Linked DNA regions of Chelatococcus sp. YT9. The protein of the gene in region 1 interacts with the protein of each later gene in a pairwise test. Links are inferred from orthologs where the notes say so. Each region holds a gene or a part of one and is shown in the gene's direction. Other genes may lie near its edges. The genes, in order: rpe and eno.

Evidence for each region.
Region 2: the proteins of rpe (region 1) and eno interact in binary tests that used the Escherichia coli proteins (3 or more experiments, as listed by UniProt). The link is inferred for Chelatococcus sp. YT9 from one-to-one orthologs.

Annotation. Positions count from the first base shown.
Region 1 is NZ_JAHBRW010000001.1:2,729,297-2,737,656, reverse strand. The notes cover bases 5,612-8,360. They hold rpe (ribulose-phosphate 3-epimerase), read left to right. Parts: upstream 5,612-6,518; coding sequence 6,519-7,202; downstream 7,203-8,360. Other genes in these bases: purB (adenylosuccinate lyase), read left to right, coding at 7,364-8,360; KIO76_RS12425 (NAD(P)/FAD-dependent oxidoreductase), read right to left, coding at 5,612-6,341. Outside these bases: KIO76_RS12460 (ABC transporter ATP-binding protein), read left to right, coding at 1-112; KIO76_RS12455 (DUF6867 family protein), read left to right, coding at 114-488; KIO76_RS12450 (branched-chain amino acid ABC transporter substrate-binding protein), read left to right, coding at 645-1,775; KIO76_RS12445 (hypothetical protein), read right to left, coding at 1,960-2,193; KIO76_RS12440 (hypothetical protein), read right to left, coding at 2,277-2,765; KIO76_RS12435 (cytochrome c biogenesis CcdA family protein), read right to left, coding at 2,953-3,681; KIO76_RS12430 (P1 family peptidase), read left to right, coding at 3,840-4,844; more of KIO76_RS12425, read right to left, coding at 5,100-5,611. UniProt on the Escherichia coli protein: Catalyzes the reversible epimerization of D-ribulose 5-phosphate to D-xylulose 5-phosphate.
Region 2 is NZ_JAHBRW010000001.1:4,102,862-4,111,396, forward strand. What follows is about bases 127-3,050. They hold eno (phosphopyruvate hydratase), read left to right. Parts: upstream 127-905; coding sequence 906-2,195; downstream 2,196-3,050. Other genes in these bases: queF (preQ(1) synthase), read right to left, coding at 243-707; KIO76_RS18965 (FtsB family cell division protein), read left to right, coding at 2,322-2,696; pdhA (pyruvate dehydrogenase (acetyl-transferring) E1 component subunit alpha), read left to right, coding at 2,891-3,050. In the rest of the region: KIO76_RS18950 (thiamine phosphate synthase), read left to right, coding at 1-39; more of pdhA, read left to right, coding at 3,051-3,964; KIO76_RS18975 (pyruvate dehydrogenase complex E1 component subunit beta), read left to right, coding at 4,051-5,472; KIO76_RS18980 (pyruvate dehydrogenase complex dihydrolipoamide acetyltransferase), read left to right, coding at 5,636-7,066; lpdA (dihydrolipoyl dehydrogenase), read left to right, coding at 7,188-8,535. UniProt on the Escherichia coli protein: Catalyzes the reversible conversion of 2-phosphoglycerate (2-PG) into phosphoenolpyruvate (PEP). It is essential for the degradation of carbohydrates via glycolysis.

The DNA of each region.
Region 1 (8,360 bases):
GCACCGCGCCTATGTGATGGTAACAGGCTCCATCACCATGTCGGGCACGGGGAAGGATCTTCTTGCGGATCCTCAGGTGCGCGCGGCCTATCTCGAAGGCGGGAGGCACTGATATGCAGGGCATTCTCTATGAAGAACCGTCATTTTGGCTCTTCGTGCTGGTGACCTGCATCATGGGGGGGTGGGCTGCGTGGATGACGGGCCGCGCCGTCGCGAGGACGTGGGGAAGTGTCGCGCAATGTATAGCCTACCTGATGGTTCTTGGCCTCGGCGTACGGTTTATTCACTTCGCTTTATTTAATGGACTGCTGCTTTCCATTCATTACTACATCGTCGATACTATCGTTATATCCGTCATCGGCTTAGCGGGTTACCGCTATACGCGTACAAGGCAGATGACGACCCAATATCGCTGGCTTTATGAGCGAACAAGCGCATTTAGCTGGCGGGAGCGCCGCCAGGACAGCGGCAACCATAGCAGCGCTTAAGATTCGGGGGGCAATACTGGCCGAAAGGTGAAGAACGGAGTGTCGGAATCCGGATGACTTCGCGCGGAAAAGGCGCGACAGTCATAGTCAGGGATGGGCGTAAAGCCCGTCAGCGAAGCCCCCCGGGCTTCGGGGGAGATCCAGAGGAGTTGCCGTATGAACAAGAATTTTCTATTGGCAAGCGTGGCGCTGGGTTTTGGCTTGGCCTTCAGCGGCATGGCGCTGGCCGATGTGAAAATGGGCGTGGCCGGCCCGATGACGGGAGGCAGCGCCTCCTTCGGTGCCCAGCTCAAGAATGGTGCCGAACAGGCTGTCGAGGATATCAACAAGGCCGGCGGCATTCTCGGCGAGAAGATCGTCCTCTCCGTCGGCGACGATGTCGCAGATCCCAAGCAGGGCGTTTCGGTCGCCAATAAATTCGCTGGCGAGGGCGTGAAATTCGTCATCGGACATTTCAATTCCGGCGTGTCGATCCCGGCTTCCGAGGTCTATAACGAGGCGGGAATACTGGCGATCTCGCCGGCCTCCACGAATCCTACGCTGACCGAGCGCAAGATGTGGAATATCTTCCGCACCTGCGGCCGTGATGATCAGCAGGGAGCCGTGGCTGGCGCTTACATCGCCCAGAATTTCAAGGGCAAGAACGTCGCGGTCGTTCACGACAAGACGCCCTATGGCAAGGGCCTTGCCGATGAGACCCAGAAGGCAATGGAAGCCAAGGGCGTGAAGCCCGTGCTCTATGAGGGCGTCAATACAGGCGAGAAGGACTATTCAGCTCTCGCCTCCAAGCTGAAAAGTGCGAATGTCGACCTCGTCTACTTCGGTGGCCTCTACACCGAAGCCGGTCTCATCATCCGTCAGATGCGAGACCAGGGTCTCAAAGCGCCGTTGATGTCAGGCGACGGCATCGTGTCGAGTGAGTTTGTCTCGATTGCAGGCCCAGGTGCTGAGGGCACGCTGATGACATTCGCGCCCGATCCGCGGAAGAACGCTGCCGCGAAAGATGCGGTGGCCGAGTTCAAGAAAAAGAACATCGATCCCGAGGCCTACACGCTTTACACTTATGCTGGCGTGCAGATCGTCAAGCAAGCGGCCGAGGAAGCAAAATCCCTCGATCCCAAGAAGGTCGCGGAGGTCATCCACTCCGGCAAGACCTTCAAGACCGTGCTCGGCGATCTCTCCTTCGACAAGAAGGGCGACATCACCCGTCCGGACTACGTCATGTATGTCTGGAAGAAAGATGCCGACGGCAAGATCAATTATGCCGGCAATGAGCTGACTAACTGATTTTCGGAGCTTCGTGCTTTGAGCAGCCCGCCTCAGGTCACTGTGGCGGGCTGTTTCTATCCGGCTGGTGGGCCTGCCTCGCGAGCTCCGCGCTTGCGATCCAAATCTTCAGTTGTCGAAACTTATTAATTTTTCGATCTCATTTTCTGATGCGCGCTCCGAACAGCGCCATCCCGACGCCTCCTCAAGGTGCGATATGGGGTTGATCGATCGCCAGCTCCCTTTTGAGGCGTGCCCACATTGCCTCTTCAAATCGCTCGGGCCATTCGATGCCGAGGGTTCGCGCGAACCGCCGGGCTCTCGGGAGATAAGCGGTCGCATAGGCGAGATAAGCCGGGACAATCGCCTCGCGGTGCGGCGTAAGCGCGGGCAAGGCCTCGAGGACATCCCGGTGTTCGCGGGTGATCAACCTGTTCAAGTGCAGTGCACCGCCCCTATTGGGGGCTCCTGTCTCCTCGATAAGAAGATCAATGAGCAGATTGCGAAGGTGGAAAACGCCGGTTACTGAATTGATATACTCCTGCCGTCTATGGCGAGAGGCAGCAATCCAAGGATTCGGATGAATTCTTCAAACTGCCATTTCAAGCGTCGCTGGTTCGGCGCACTCACGTCGGGCACTCGAGCCAAAGCGTCATAGATGCGGTCGTGATCGAAAAGCACCTTGATGCTGCCCTGCGAGAACTGCTGCATCTGCTCGGGCACCACAATCTGCACGTCGACGCGCAGCCATTCAGCCGTGATGGCGTTGATAAGCATCGGCTTGACCTGCCGATCCCACCAAAGAACAATCTCCCCCGTCTGGCCGACGGCGTCGCGCCAGAGGCTGGCGAATGCATCCGTCGGGCCGGCGGCGGTCACGGAGATGAAGTCGAGATCGCTGTAGGCATCCTCGAGGCCTACGCCGTAGCTCCCTCCTAGAAACAGCGCCCGAATGTCCGGCTTGTTCTCTAGAGCACGTGCTATCGTGGTGATCGCCGCCGCATTATTCATCGCCCCGCTCCATCTTCCGCGCCGTAGGCCCTTTCGACCACCGCGGGCTCTCCCACGGGGCAAAGCTCAAACGTGGCGCGGAGCCATTGTTACAGGGTATCGAAAGAGGGGTACATCTCCGGCAACATTAGCATGGCCAGCGGCGGCCATTCGCTCGCAGTAACGCGGATCCCGCTTGAGCGGCTGCTCAGCCGAGCTGCCCGAGCGCTGGAAAGGTCTCCAACAGCCAGAAGGACATGTTGGTGATGCTGCCGGTGAGAAAAGCGATGCCAGTGAGGATGAGGAGCGCCCCCATCGCCTTTTCGACGAGCTGGAGCCGTGTGCGCATGCGCTTCAGGAAGGCGATGAACGGCGGCATGGCGAAGGCTGCGATGAGAAAGGGAATGCCGAGACCAGCGGAATAGATCGCGAGGAGAAGCGCGCCCTGCCCCGCGGAGTCCTCGGAACCCGCAACCGCCAGGATTGCCGCGAGGATCGGCCCGATACAGGGCGTCCAGCCCAGCGCGAAAGCGAGGCCCATGACATAGGCGCCACCAAGGCCTGCCGGCTTGCGCACGCTGACCCGCGCCTCGCGATAGAGAAAAGCCAGGCGGAACACGCCAAGGAAGTGCAGGCCCATGATGATGATCGCGACGCCAGCGAGCGTGCCGAGGATATGCACGTATTGGCGAAAGATCTGTCCTAGCGCCGAGGCGGTGGCACCCAGCAGCACGAAGACGGTGGAAAAGCCAAGCACGAACAGGAGTGCCGTCGCGATCACGCGCCGGTTGACCTTTGGCGCTGCCCGCGTCCCGAGCTCGTCAATCGTCGTGCCTGCCAGATAGGTGAGATACGGCGGAACGAGCGGCAACACGCAGGGGCTGAGGAAGCTCAGCAGTCCGGCCAGCGCTGCGGCGGAAAAGGACACGTGCGTCATGCCGGCTGTTCTAGCGGTCGCCCTCTGGCGGAGGAAGAGCACATAGCGCCACATTGCGCGAATGTGAGCGACGGCACGGGATGCGGCCCGCTATTGAAATGACCGCCGCATATCAGGCAGTGTGGCCATCAGGTCCGCTTTGTACCGGGGGAAAAAGCATGGGCGCAGGTCGCAACCTCATCACCGATGTCGCGGGCATCCGAGTCGGCAATTCCCATGATGAAAAGCTCGCTTCAGGTGTAACCGTCGCGCTTTTCGATGAGGCGACCACAGCCTCCTGGATTGCGGTTGGCGGCGGTCCTGCAAGCCGCGACACCGGTTGCCTCGAACCGGACACCGTCGCCGAAGGGGTCGATGCCATTGTCTTGTCTGGCGGATCCGGCTTCGGTCTCGATGCGGCCGGCGGCGTTCAGGCTTGGCTGCGCGAGCACGAGCGCGGCTTTCTCGTCGGCTCGGTACGCGTGCCGCTCGTCCCGCAGGCCATCTGTTTCGACCTGCTCAACGGCGGCGACAAGGACTGGGGCCGCTATCCGCCCTATCGCGAGCTGGGCTACGCTGCCTGCGAGGCAGCCACCGAAGACTTCGCGTTGGGAACGGCGGGCGGCGGCTATGGCGCCACGACGGTTAATCTCAAGGGCGGTCTCGGCTCGGCCAGCGCCGTGACGAACAATGGCTTCACCGTCGGCGCGATGGTCGTCGTCAATGCCATTGGATCTGCGGTCATCGACGGCGGCCCGCATTTCTGGGCCGGCGCCTATGAAGTGGACGCGGAGTTCGGCGGTCTCGGCCTGCCCGCCCATGTCCGCCCGGAGATGCGGCCCATGCACTGGAAGGGCGGCCCACAGCCCGCGACCACCATCGCCATGGTGGCGACCGACGCCGTGCTCGACAAGGCGATGGCCAAGCGCCTCGCCATGGTGGCCCAGACCGGCCTCGCCAAGGGGCTGCGGCTGTCGCACGCGCTTTTCGACGGCGACACGGTCTTCGCCGCGGCCACCGGTCGCAAGCCTTTGATCGACCGTTACAACGACATCATCGAAATCGGTGCGACGGCCGCCGATTGCCTGGCGCGCGCCATCGCACGCGGCGTCTATGAGGCAACCGCCCTGCCGTTTCCGGAATCACCGCCGGCTTGGCGCGACAAGTTCGGGCGGAGCGGCTGAGCCTGCGCTCACCTGCCGGCGCGCGATGCACCCTGACCCGGCACATGGCAACACGGCTGTTGCCGTGCTGACCATCGGGAAAGCGCCAAGCCGGCAATACCCCGACTTGGCGTGCCCGCCTCTTCCCGCCGGGGAGAGGTGTGAGCCAGCCATTACCGTCACACAACGGCCGATCACTAGCGTCCCCTCTCCCGAGTGGGAGAGGGACAGGGTGAGGGAAGAACGTCTCGGCAAGAGAAGGTCTTTCCCGCCCTCTCAGAACCGATCAACCCGGAAGGGTGTCGGATCGACGAAGGGCGTCTCTCCGGTGACCATTTCGGCGATCAACCGTCCCGTAACCGGACCAAGCGTGAGGCCATGGTGGGCATGGCCGAAGGAGAACCAGAGATTGGGATGGCGGGGCGCCTTGCCGATGATGGGCATCATATCGGGCGTGCAGGGCCGCGCGCCCATCCAGGGCTCGTTGTCCAGCCGTTCAGCGAGCGGGAAGAACTCCCGCGCGATGGGCTCGGCGCGTGCCAACTGCACCGGCGTTTTCATACCGTCGCGACGGGCGAATTCCGCGCCCGTGGTCAGGCGGACACCGCGTGCCATCGGCACCAGGAAATAACCACGCTCGGTGTCGAGCACCGGGTGGTTCAGCTTCGCGTCGCCCGCGGGCCGGTAATGCATGTGATATCCGCGCTTCACGGCGAGCGGTAGGCGGTAGCCGAGCGGCTTCGTCACCATGTCCGCCCACGGTCCCAGCGCCACGACGGCCGTTCCTGCCGTGAGCGGCCCGTGTGGCGTGACGAGGCGCCAACCCTGGCCGACGTTCTCGAGGGTGGCGGCATTGCCTTGCACATAGCGGCCGCCGAGCGCCTCGAAATGCTTGAAATAGGCAACCGCCAGCCCGTGCGGGTCATTGATCGTGGTTGGCTCGGTCCAGTGCAGCCCACCGATGAGGACGGGCGCCAGATGCGGCTCCTCAGCCTCAAGCGTCGGCAAGTCGAGCGCCCGATAGCCAAGCCCGAATTCGCGATGCCAGCGCTCCGCCTCTGCGAGGCGAATGTCGCGCTGCTGAGGTGTACGAAACACCTTGAACCAGCCGTCTCGCTTGAAGAACTGGGTGGCGTCCGCCTCGCGCGCCAACGCGTCGTGCTCGGACACGCAGTGGGCGATCAGGGTGGCGTATTTCCTGGCGATCTCCGCATGGCGCGCCGGACGGGAATGGTGCCAGTATTTCCACAGGAATGGCGCAAGATCGAGCAGCGCGGAAGGATGGTAATGTGCGTCGATGGTGCGGTTGAGGCCGTAGCGAAGCAACGCGCCGAAATCATGCGGGAAGCCATAGGGGTAAACGCCCTCGCTCTGCACCAGCCCGGCATTGCCATAGGACGTTTCCTGCGCCGGACCGCGACGATCGAGGAGAACAACGGAGCGCCCACGCTTCTGAAGATGAAGAGCAACGGAAATACCAACGATGCCCGCGCCGAGCACCACGACGTCAGATTGCATGGAATCCCTCGATCACCGCGCTGTGAAACGACGAGCTTGCATAGCTTTTCTGCCGGTGCAACACCATCTTCATAAGGCTTTATCGTCGCCTGTGATTTGCCGCACCGCGGCGGGCGTGCTACCTGCCGGTCTCGCACATCCTGACCGGTCATCTTGGCAGCAATGGCAACCACACCCATGAGTAGCCCCATCATCATCGCCCCCTCGATTCTCGCCGCCGACTTCGCCCGCTTCGGCGAGGAGGTCCGTGCCATCGACGGGGCGGGCGCGGACTGGATCCATGTGGATGTGATGGATGGTCATTTCGTGCCGAATATCAGCTTCGGGCCTGAAGTCGTGCGGGCCATCCGCCCCGTGACACCGAAGACGCTCGATGTGCATCTGATGATCGCCCCGGTCGATCCCTATCTCGAGGCCTTCGCCCAGGCCGGCGCCGATCTCATCACGGTCCATGCCGAAGCCGGGCCGCATTTGCATCGCTCGCTGCAAACGATCCGGGCCCTCGGCAAGAAGGCGGGCGTCGCGCTCAATCCGGCCACACCGGCATCCGCCGTCGCCCATGTGCTCGATCTCGTCGATCTCGTGCTGGTGATGAGCGTCAATCCAGGGTTCGGCGGGCAGAGCTTCATTCCGTCGGCCGTGGAAAAGGTTGCCGCGATCCGCGACATGGTCGCCGGACGGGCTATTCACATCGAGGTCGACGGCGGTATCACGGCCGCGACGGCGCCGCTTGTCACCGCGGCCGGCGCCGACGTGCTGGTCGCCGGCTCGGCGGTGTTCAAGGACGGCGCGGCGCATTATTCCGGCCATATCGATGCCATTCGCAAAGCGGCTGAGACGGCTCGCGGCGAATGGGCGTAAGGCCCGGAGACTTTACTGGCCCCCGACTTTAGTCAGCCAGCACGTTATGAGGCCAGGACGTATGAGGCCAAGTCCCTGGGAGGTGACGAGGCCCGACGAGTATTATAGGTGAGGCGGCCACGGATAAGACAAGGCAGCCCCCGTTCAACGAGGAATAGGTGATGATCCCCCGCTACTCTCGCCCCGAGATGGTTGCCATCTGGTCGCCCGAAACGAAGTTTCGCATCTGGTTCGAGATCGAGGCTCATGCCACGACGGCGCTGGCCGAGCTCGGGGTGGTGCCGAAAGAGGCCGCCGAAAAGGTCTGGGAGAAGGGCTCCGCCGCCACGTTCGACGTCGAGCGCATCGATGCCATCGAGCGCGAGGTGAAGCACGACGTCATCGCCTTCCTGACCCATCTCGCCGAGATCGTCGGGCCTGAAGCCCGCTTCGTGCACCAGGGCATGACGTCGTCGGACGTGCTCGACACCTGCTTCAACGTGCAGCTCGTCAAGGCCAGCGACATCCTCCTCAAGGATATCGACACCCTGCTCGCCGCGCTGGAGCGGCGCGCCTTCGAATACAAGATGACGCCGACCATCGGCCGCTCGCACGGCATCCACGCCGAGCCCGTTACCTTCGGCCTCAAGCTCGCGCAGGCCTATGCCGAGTTCAAGCGTAACCGCGACCGCCTCGTGGCCGCGCGGGAGGAGGTCGCGACCTGCGCCATCTCCGGCGCCGTCGGCACCTTCGCCAACATCGATCCGCGCATCGAGGCCTATGTGGCCGACAAGATGGGGCTCGCCGTCGAGCCGGTCTCCACGCAGGTCATCCCGCGGGATCGGCACGCGATGTTCTTCGCGACGCTCGGGGTGATCGCCTCGTCGATCGAGCGGCTCGCGACGGAGATCCGCCATCTCCAGCGCTCGGAAGTCTATGAGGCTGAGGAGTTTTTCTCGGAAGGCCAGAAGGGCTCGTCCGCGATGCCGCACAAGCGCAACCCGGTGCTGACGGAAAACCTCACCGGCCTCGCGCGCATGGTGCGCAGCTATGCGCTGCCGGCGATGGAAAACGTGGCCCTCTGGCACGAACGCGACATATCGCATTCCTCCGTCGAGCGCATGATCGGGCCAGACGCCACCGTCACGCTCGACTTCGCCCTCGGGCGCCTTGCCGGCG
Region 2 (8,535 bases), 1.4 Mb from region 1 along the record:
AACGACCTCGTCAAGGCCTGGAACAGCACCGCGCCGTAGCGAGCCTTGCGGACCGACGTTGTCCCTCCGGCGCATCGTGCGTTCATAGATCCCTTTCGGGCTGCTATGCGGCCCGCCGGAGATGACACGGAGCCTGATGCGCCAAGGCGGTGTGTCATCCCCGGCGTCGCGTAGCGACGGGAAGGGGATTCATCCCGAGGGCCAACGTGCCACGATGCTTGGGGGAAGCTCCTGCCACGGGTCTATCCCCGCGCGCGGTAGGGCGGCACGCCCTGGTCGGGCAGGAACAAGCCATCGGGCGGGGCGCCGGTCTGCCAGAAGACGTCGATCGGGATGCCGCCGCGCGGGTACCAATAACCGCCGATCCGCAGCCACACGGGCTCAAGGAGCGCTGCGAGGCGCAGCCCGATCGAGACGGTGCAGTCCTCATGGAAGGCGCCATGGTTGCGGAAGGCGTGGAGATAGAGCTTCAGGGACTTTGATTCCACGAGCCACTCGCCCGGCACATAGTCGATCACGAGAATGCCAAAATCCGGCTGGCCGGTGACCGGGCAGAGAGACGTGAATTCCGGGCAGGTGAAGCGCGCGACATAGCGCGTGCCGGCCTGCGGATTGGGCACCCGATCGAGCTCCGCCTCATCGGGAGATGCGGGGAGGGCGGTGGGCTTGCCCAGTTGCAAGTTTGCAGGCTTGAGGTCGCTTGTCATCTCGGTGTCATCCTTTTACGCCGAGTTCTGTGGCTCACGCGGCCTCCCGGCGCAAGCCCGGACGCGGTCCGCGTATCCGCCCTTTGCCGTCCGGAGCAGTTGGCGTAAAAGCCGGACGGTGTTTTCCAAGGCTGCCGTCCGCGCCGCGGGCGGCCTGTTGTCAATTGTACAGCCCGCTTGTGGCTGGGAGGATGCTTCATGACATCGATCGTCGATATCGTCGCCCGTGAAATACTCGACAGTCGCGGCAATCCCACCGTCGAGGTCGATGTCGCGCTGGAAGATGGCTCCTTCGGCCGTGCGGCGGTCCCCTCGGGCGCCTCGACAGGTGCCCACGAGGCGGTCGAGCTGCGCGACGGCGATAAATCGCGTTATCTCGGCAAGGGCGTGCTGAAGGCTGTCGACGCCGTCAATACGGAAGTCTTCGAGGCGATCGGCGGCCTCGATGCGCAGGATCAGGTAAGGATCGACGAGGCTCTGATCGAACTCGACGGCACGCCGAACAAATCCCGAATCGGTGCCAATGCGATCCTCGGCGTGTCGCTGGCGGTTGCCAAGGCGGCCGCGCAGGCGAGTGGCTTGCCGCTCTACCGTTATGTCGGCGGCACCCAGGCGCGCGTCCTGCCCGTGCCGATGATGAATATCGTCAATGGCGGCGCCCATGCGGACAACCCCATCGACTTCCAGGAATTCATGGTGATGCCCGTTGGTGCGCCAAGCTTCTCCGAGGCGCTCCGCACCGGCGCCGAGATCTTCCACACGTTGAAGAAGGCCCTGAAAGACGCCGGCCATAACACGAATGTCGGCGACGAAGGCGGCTTCGCGCCGAACCTGCCGTCGGCGGAGGCGGCCCTTGATTTCGTCATGCAAGCCATCCGAACCGCCGGCTTCGAGCCTGGCCGCGATGTGGTTCTGGCGCTCGACTGCGCAGCGACCGAGTTCTTCAAGAACGGCTCTTACGTCTATGCCGGTGAAGGCAAGACCCGCTCGCCGGAGGAGCAGGTGGCCTATCTCGCCAAGCTCGTCGCCGACTATCCGATCGCCTCGATCGAGGACGGCATGTCCGAGGACGACTGGGAGGGGTGGAAGGCGCTCACTGACGCCGTCGGCACCAAGACGCAGCTCGTCGGCGACGACCTCTTCGTCACCAACGTCACGCGTCTTCAGGAAGGCATCAACCGGGGCGTCGGCAACGCCATCCTCGTGAAGGTGAACCAGATCGGCTCGCTCACCGAGACGCTTGCTGCCGTCGACCTCGCCCAGCGCAGCGCCTATCGGGCCGTGATGTCGCACCGCTCGGGTGAAACCGAGGATTCGACGATCGCCGACCTCGCGGTCGCGACGAATTGCGGGCAGATCAAGACCGGCTCGCTGGCCCGTTCGGACCGTACGGCAAAGTACAACCAGCTCCTGCGCATCGAGCAGGAACTCGATACTGAAGCCCGTTACGCGGGCCGTGCGGCGCTCGCCGCGCTGGCGCGCGGCTGATCCCACCGCGACAGCTTCGGAACCCAGACAATGGCCGGGTAACTCCCGGCCATTTTTTTCACGCATGACAGGTGACAACCCCGGCGTTCTAACCGCTTTTTAACCACGAGCGAGCATCATCACCGTATGGTAGTTCGCAAACGTCGCCGTGCTGTCCTCATTCCCCTCGCGCTCTATGCGATATCGAGCGCTATCGTGGGATATTTCGTCTTCCACGCGCACCACGGCGCGCGTGGCCTTGAAGCCAAACGTGAGCTGAAGCGCGAGAAGTTCGAGTTGACGGAGGAGCTCACAGCCCTGAAGGCAGAGAGAGCCTCCTGGGAGAAGCGCGCCTCGATGCTGCGATCCGACACGATCGACTATGACGTGCTCGACGGCCAGGTCCGCCAGACGCTCGGATTTGTGCATAAAAACGAAGTCGTTATACTACTTAATGCTGAGGCAGAAGGGGGCTCGAAATCCTTCGCGTCGCCTGTCACGCGTGGGTCGTCACCCCCTTAACCGAAAATCGGTTAAGCTAAAAAAGACGCGCGTTTTCAGGCTGTTAGTTGCAGTTGTATCTAATATTTATACGGTTTGGGGCTCGCCAATAGCGCGGGGGTACGTTACATATTCTCCCAAGAACTCGCTTCGGGAGGATGCTGATGTCCCTAGCTGCTCGAAAATCTTCGCGCTCGGACGCCAAGATTGACTCCGTGACCTCAGACGCCGCCGGAACTCGCCGCGGCAGCCGCGCCACCAAGGCGCCGGCCAAGAAGACAGCCACCACAGCGCGCAATTCCGCCAGGGCAGGCTCCACATCTCCAGCTGATTTCACCAAGGACCAGGACCTCGCTGCTTTCCGCGAGATGCTCCTTATCCGCCGCTTCGAGGAAAAGGCCGGCCAGATGTACGGCATGGGCCTGATCGGCGGCTTCTGTCACCTCTACATCGGCCAGGAAGCCGTCGTGGTCGGCATGCAGGCCGCCTCGAAGGAAGGCGACCAGGTCATCACCGGCTATCGTGACCACGGCCACATGTTGGCCGCTGGCATGGATGCCAAGGGCGTCATGGCCGAGCTCACCGGCCGCCGCGGAGGCTACTCCAAGGGCAAAGGTGGCTCGATGCACATGTTCTCCAAGGAGAAGAACTTCTACGGTGGCCATGGCATCGTCGGCGCGCAGGTGTCGCTCGGCACCGGGCTCGCCTTCGCCAATCGCTACCGGAACGAAAAGCGCGTTAGCCTGACCTACTTCGGTGATGGTGCCGCCAACCAGGGGCAGGTCTACGAGAGCTTCAACATGGCGGAGCTGTGGAAGCTCCCCGTTGTCTATGTCATCGAGAACAATCGCTATGCGATGGGCACCTCGGTGGCGCGCTCCTCAGCTCAGACGGATTTCTCGAAGCGAGGCTCCTCGTTCAATATCCCCGGCGAGCAGGTGGACGGCATGGATGTGCGCGCGGTCAAGGCGGCCGGCGAGCGCGCCATGGAATGGGCTCGCGCCGGCAACGGCCCCTATATCCTCGAGATGCAGACCTACCGCTATCGCGGCCACTCCATGTCCGACCCGGCAAAGTACCGGTCCAAGGACGAAGTGCAGCGGATGCGCGAGGAGCATGATCCGATCGAGCAGGTACGCCGCAGGCTCCTGAACGATTGGAAAGTCCCGGAAGACGAATTGAAGGCAGTCGACGCGCAGGTGCGCGAGATCGTCAACGAGGCAGCAGACTTCGCGACCCACGACCCGGAACCCGATCCGTCCGAGCTCTGGACAGATGTCCTGAAGTAGTCCGTCGGGGATCAAGTCCGTCCCGGCGCATCCGCGTCGGCCGGCCGCCTCGAAGCGCCCTCAGACCGTTCGCGAAAGTCCAGACCATGCCCATCGACGTATTGATGCCCGCCCTTTCCCCGACCATGGAAAGCGGCAAACTGTCTAAATGGCTTAAAAAAGAAGGCGATAGCGTCCGCTCCGGCGACGTGCTCGCAGAGATCGAGACGGACAAGGCCACCATGGAGGTGGAAGCCGTCGACGAGGGTACGCTCGCCAAGATCCTCATCCCCGAGGGAAGCGAGGATGTGGCCGTCAACACGCCGATCGCCCTTATTGCCGGCGAGGGTGAGGATGTCTCTGCCGCGTCCGCGGCGAAGCCCGCCGATGCGCCAAGGCCGTCACCGGACGAATCGACCAGCGAAGCCGCGGCGCGCGAGATGAAGGCGCCCGAGGCGCCCAAGCCTGCCTCGCCTGCGCCCTCGGCCGTGTCCGTGCCGCCGCAGCCAAAGGCTCAGCCCGATCCGGAAGTGCCCGAGGGCACCGAATTCGTCCAGATGACCGTTCGCGAGGCTTTGCGCGACGCGATGGCAGAAGAGATGCGCCGCGACGAGGCGGTCTTCGTGATGGGCGAGGAAGTCGCGGAATACCAGGGCGCCTACAAGGTGACCCAGGGTCTCCTGCAGGAGTTTACCGCCCGGCGCGTCGTCGACACGCCGATCACCGAACATGGCTTCGCCGGTCTCGGTGTTGGCGCAGCCTTCACAGGCCTCAAGCCCATCGTCGAGTTCATGACCTTCAACTTCGCCATGCAGGCGATCGATCAGATCATCAACTCGGCCGCGAAGACGCTCTATATGTCCGGGGGCCAGCTCGGCTGTCCGATCGTCTTCCGCGGCCCGAACGGCGCGGCCGCCCGTGTTGCCGCCCAGCACAGCCAGGACTACGCCTCCTGGTACAGCCATATTCCCGGCCTGACGGTGATCGCGCCCTATAGCGCCGCCGACGCCAAGGGCCTCCTCAAGGCGGCTATCCGGAACCCCAATCCGGTGATCTTCCTCGAGAACGAAATCCTCTACGGCCATTCCTTCCCGGTGCCGAAGCTCGACGACTACGTCCTGCCGATCGGCAAGGCGCGTATCGTGCGCGAAGGCGCCGACGTCACCATCGTGTCCTGGTCGATCGGAATGACCTACGCCTTGAAGGCTGCCGAGGAACTGGCGGGCGAAGGCATCAATGCCGAAGTGATCGACCTCAGGACGATCCGGCCGATGGATACCGAGACCATTGTCACTTCCGTGAAGAAGACCGGCCGTCTGGTCACCGTCGAGGAAGGTTGGCAGCAATCGGGCGTCGGCGCTGAGATCGCGGCGCGCGTCATGACGGAAGCCTTCGACTATCTCGACGCTCCGGTCGCGCGCGTGTCGGCCAAAGACGTGCCGATGCCCTATGCCGCCAATCTCGAGAAGCTTGCGCTGCCGTCGGTCGCCGAGGTTATCGAGGCGGTCAAGGCTGTCACCTACCGGTGAGCCGCCGTGGCAGGCGATGCCTCCCGTTTCATCCACCCCGGTTCCACCCGGGGTGGGAAGCCTGCAGGGCGCCTGACAATGCTCGCGCTACTCCACCCTCTTGAGGCCGCGCTGGGTGCATGACCGCTGACATGCCGGCCTACTGGTTTTTGAGGAAACGACCATGCCCGCCAATATCCTGATGCCAGCATTGTCGCCCACGATGGAGAAGGGCAACCTCGCCAAGTGGCTGAAGAAGGAAGGCGACAAGGTCTCGTCCGGTGATGTGCTCGCCGAGATCGAGACCGATAAAGCGACCATGGAGGTCGAGGCGGTCGACGAGGGCATCCTCGCCAAGATCGTCGTGCCTGAAGGCACAGCCGACGTGCCTGTGAACGAGCTCATCGCGGTCATCGCCAGTGACGGCGAGGACCCTAAGGAAGTCGCCGCCGGCGCCGGCAAGGGTGGAGCAGCCGCTGCGCCCGCGAAGAGCGAGGCCCCACAGACTGAACAGCCGGCCAAGGCGCCGGCAGCTGCCGAGGCCAAGCCTGCGGAAGCCAGACCTGCGGAAGCCAAGTCTGCCGAAGCCAAGTCTGCCGAAGCCAAGTCTGATGCTGCAGTGACCTCCGCGCCGCAACCGGTCGCGAAGCCGGCGGGCGAGGGGGGGCGGGTATTCGCCTCCCCACTCGCCAAGCGTCTTGCCCGGGACGGCGGCATCGACATTGCGGCTATCGCCGGCTCGGGCCCGCATGGCCGTGTCGTCGAGCGCGACGTGAAGGCCGCCCTTGCCGGGGGTGCGGCCAAGCCGGCGCCGGCGGCCGCTGCGCCCGCAGCTCAGGCACCGAAGACGGCCGCCACGCCGCTCGCGGCCGGCATGGCCGACGAGCAGGTCAAGAAGCTGTTCGAACCCGGCAGCTTCGAGGAGATCCCGCACGATTCGATGCGCAAGACCATCGCGCGCCGGCTGACCGAGTCCAAGCAGACGATCCCGCATTTCTACCTGTCGGTCGATTGCGAGCTCGATGCGCTGCTCGCCTTGCGGGAGCAGATCAACGCCGCAGCGCCGAAGGACGGCGAGGGCAAGCCTGCTTACAAGGTCTCGGTCAACGACTTCGTCATCAAGGCCCTTGCCGTGTCGCTCATACGCGTCCCGGACGCCAATGTCTCTTGGACGGACAGCGCCATGCTGCGCCACAAGCATGCGGATGTCGGTGTGGCCGTCGCGATTCCGGGCGGCCTCATCACGCCGGTGGTGCGCAAGGCGGAAACGAAGACGCTGTCCACCATCTCCAACGAGATGAAGGATTATGCGGCGCGCGCCCGCACCCGCAAGCTGAAGCCCGAGGAATACCAGGGCGGCTCCACGGCCGTGTCCAACCTCGGCATGTTTGGCATCAAGGACTTCTCCGCGGTCATCAATCCGCCCCACGCGACGATCCTCGCGGTGGGCGCCGGTGAGAAGCGCGTCGTGGTGAAGAACAATGCGCCAGCCATCGCCACGGTGATGACCGTGACCCTGTCGACCGATCACCGCGCCGTCGATGGTGCGCTGGGGGCGGAACTCATCTCCGCCTTCAAGCAGCTCATCGAGAACCCGATGGGAATGCTGGTGTAACGCCGCGTTACGCCGTCATGGCCGGGCGTGGGCCCGGCCATCGCGAGACTTTGTGGCACAGCCTTTTCGATCGCGATGACCGGCGGCGACAGCCCGGTCATCACAGAGAGAGTGAGCGTCAATGGCCGATCAATACGACATCATCGTCATCGGTGGCGGTCCCGGCGGTTATGTAGCCGCGATCCGTGCTGCGCAGCTGGGCTTCAAGACGGCCGTCGTGGAGCGCGAGCATCTCGGCGGGATCTGCCTGAACTGGGGCTGCATTCCCACCAAGGCGCTGCTGCGCTCCGCGGAAATCTATCACTACGCCACCCACGCCAAGGACTACGGGCTGGTCCTCGAGGGCACGATCCGTCCCGATCCAGCCGCCGTCGTGAAGCGTTCGCGCGGGGTCTCGACCCAACTGAACAATGGCGTCGCGTTCCTTATGAAGAAGAACAAGATCGACGTCATCTGGGGACAGGCGACGATCGCCAAGCCCGGCGAGATCGTCGTGAAGGACGCGGCCAAGCCGCGCGACGGCACGGCCGCGGCGCCGAAGAGCACCAAGGGCGCCGGCACCTATGCAGCCAAGCATATCATCGTGGCGACGGGTGCCCGCCCGCGCGTGCTGCCCGGCCTTGAGCCCGACGGCAAGCTGGTCTGGACGTATTTCGAGGCCATGGTCCCCGAGACTATGCCGAAGTCCTTGCTGGTCGTCGGTTCAGGCGCGATCGGCATCGAGTTCGCTTCCTTCTACCGCACGCTGGGCGCTGAGGTGACGGTCGTCGAGGTGCTGCCGCAGATCCTGCCGGTCGAAGATGCCGAGATCGCCGCGCTGGCGCGCAAGCGCTTCGAGAAGCAGGGCATCAAGGTAATGACCGGCGCCAAAGTCACCAAGCTCGACAAGAAGGCGGACAGCGTGACCGCCACGATCGACGACGGCAAGGGCGGCACCCAGAGCCTCACCGTCGACCGGGTCATCTCGGCGGTGGGCGTCGTCGGCAATATCGAGAACCTCGGGCTTGAGGCGCTCGGCGTGACCATCGACCGCGGCACGATCAAGACCGACGGTCTCGGCAAGACCTCCGTCGCCGGCATCTATGCGATCGGCGACGTGGCCGGTCCGCCCATGCTGGCGCACAAGGCCGAGCACGAGGGCGTCATCTGCGTCGAAGCCATCAAGGGCCTGCACCCGCACGCCATGGACAAGCTGATGATCCCCGGCTGCACCTACTGCCACCCGCAGATCGCCTCCGTCGGTTTGACGGAAGCCAAGGCCAAGGAGGCGGGCTACGACATCCGCGTCGGCCGTTTCCCCTTCGTCGGCAACGGCAAGGCGATCGCGCTCGGCGAGCCGGACGGCCTGGTGAAGACGATCTTCGACAAGAAGACCGGCAAGCTCCTCGGCGCTCACATGATCGGCGCCGAAGTGACGGAACTCATCCAGGGCTTCGTGATTGCCATGAACCTGGAGACGACCGAGGAAG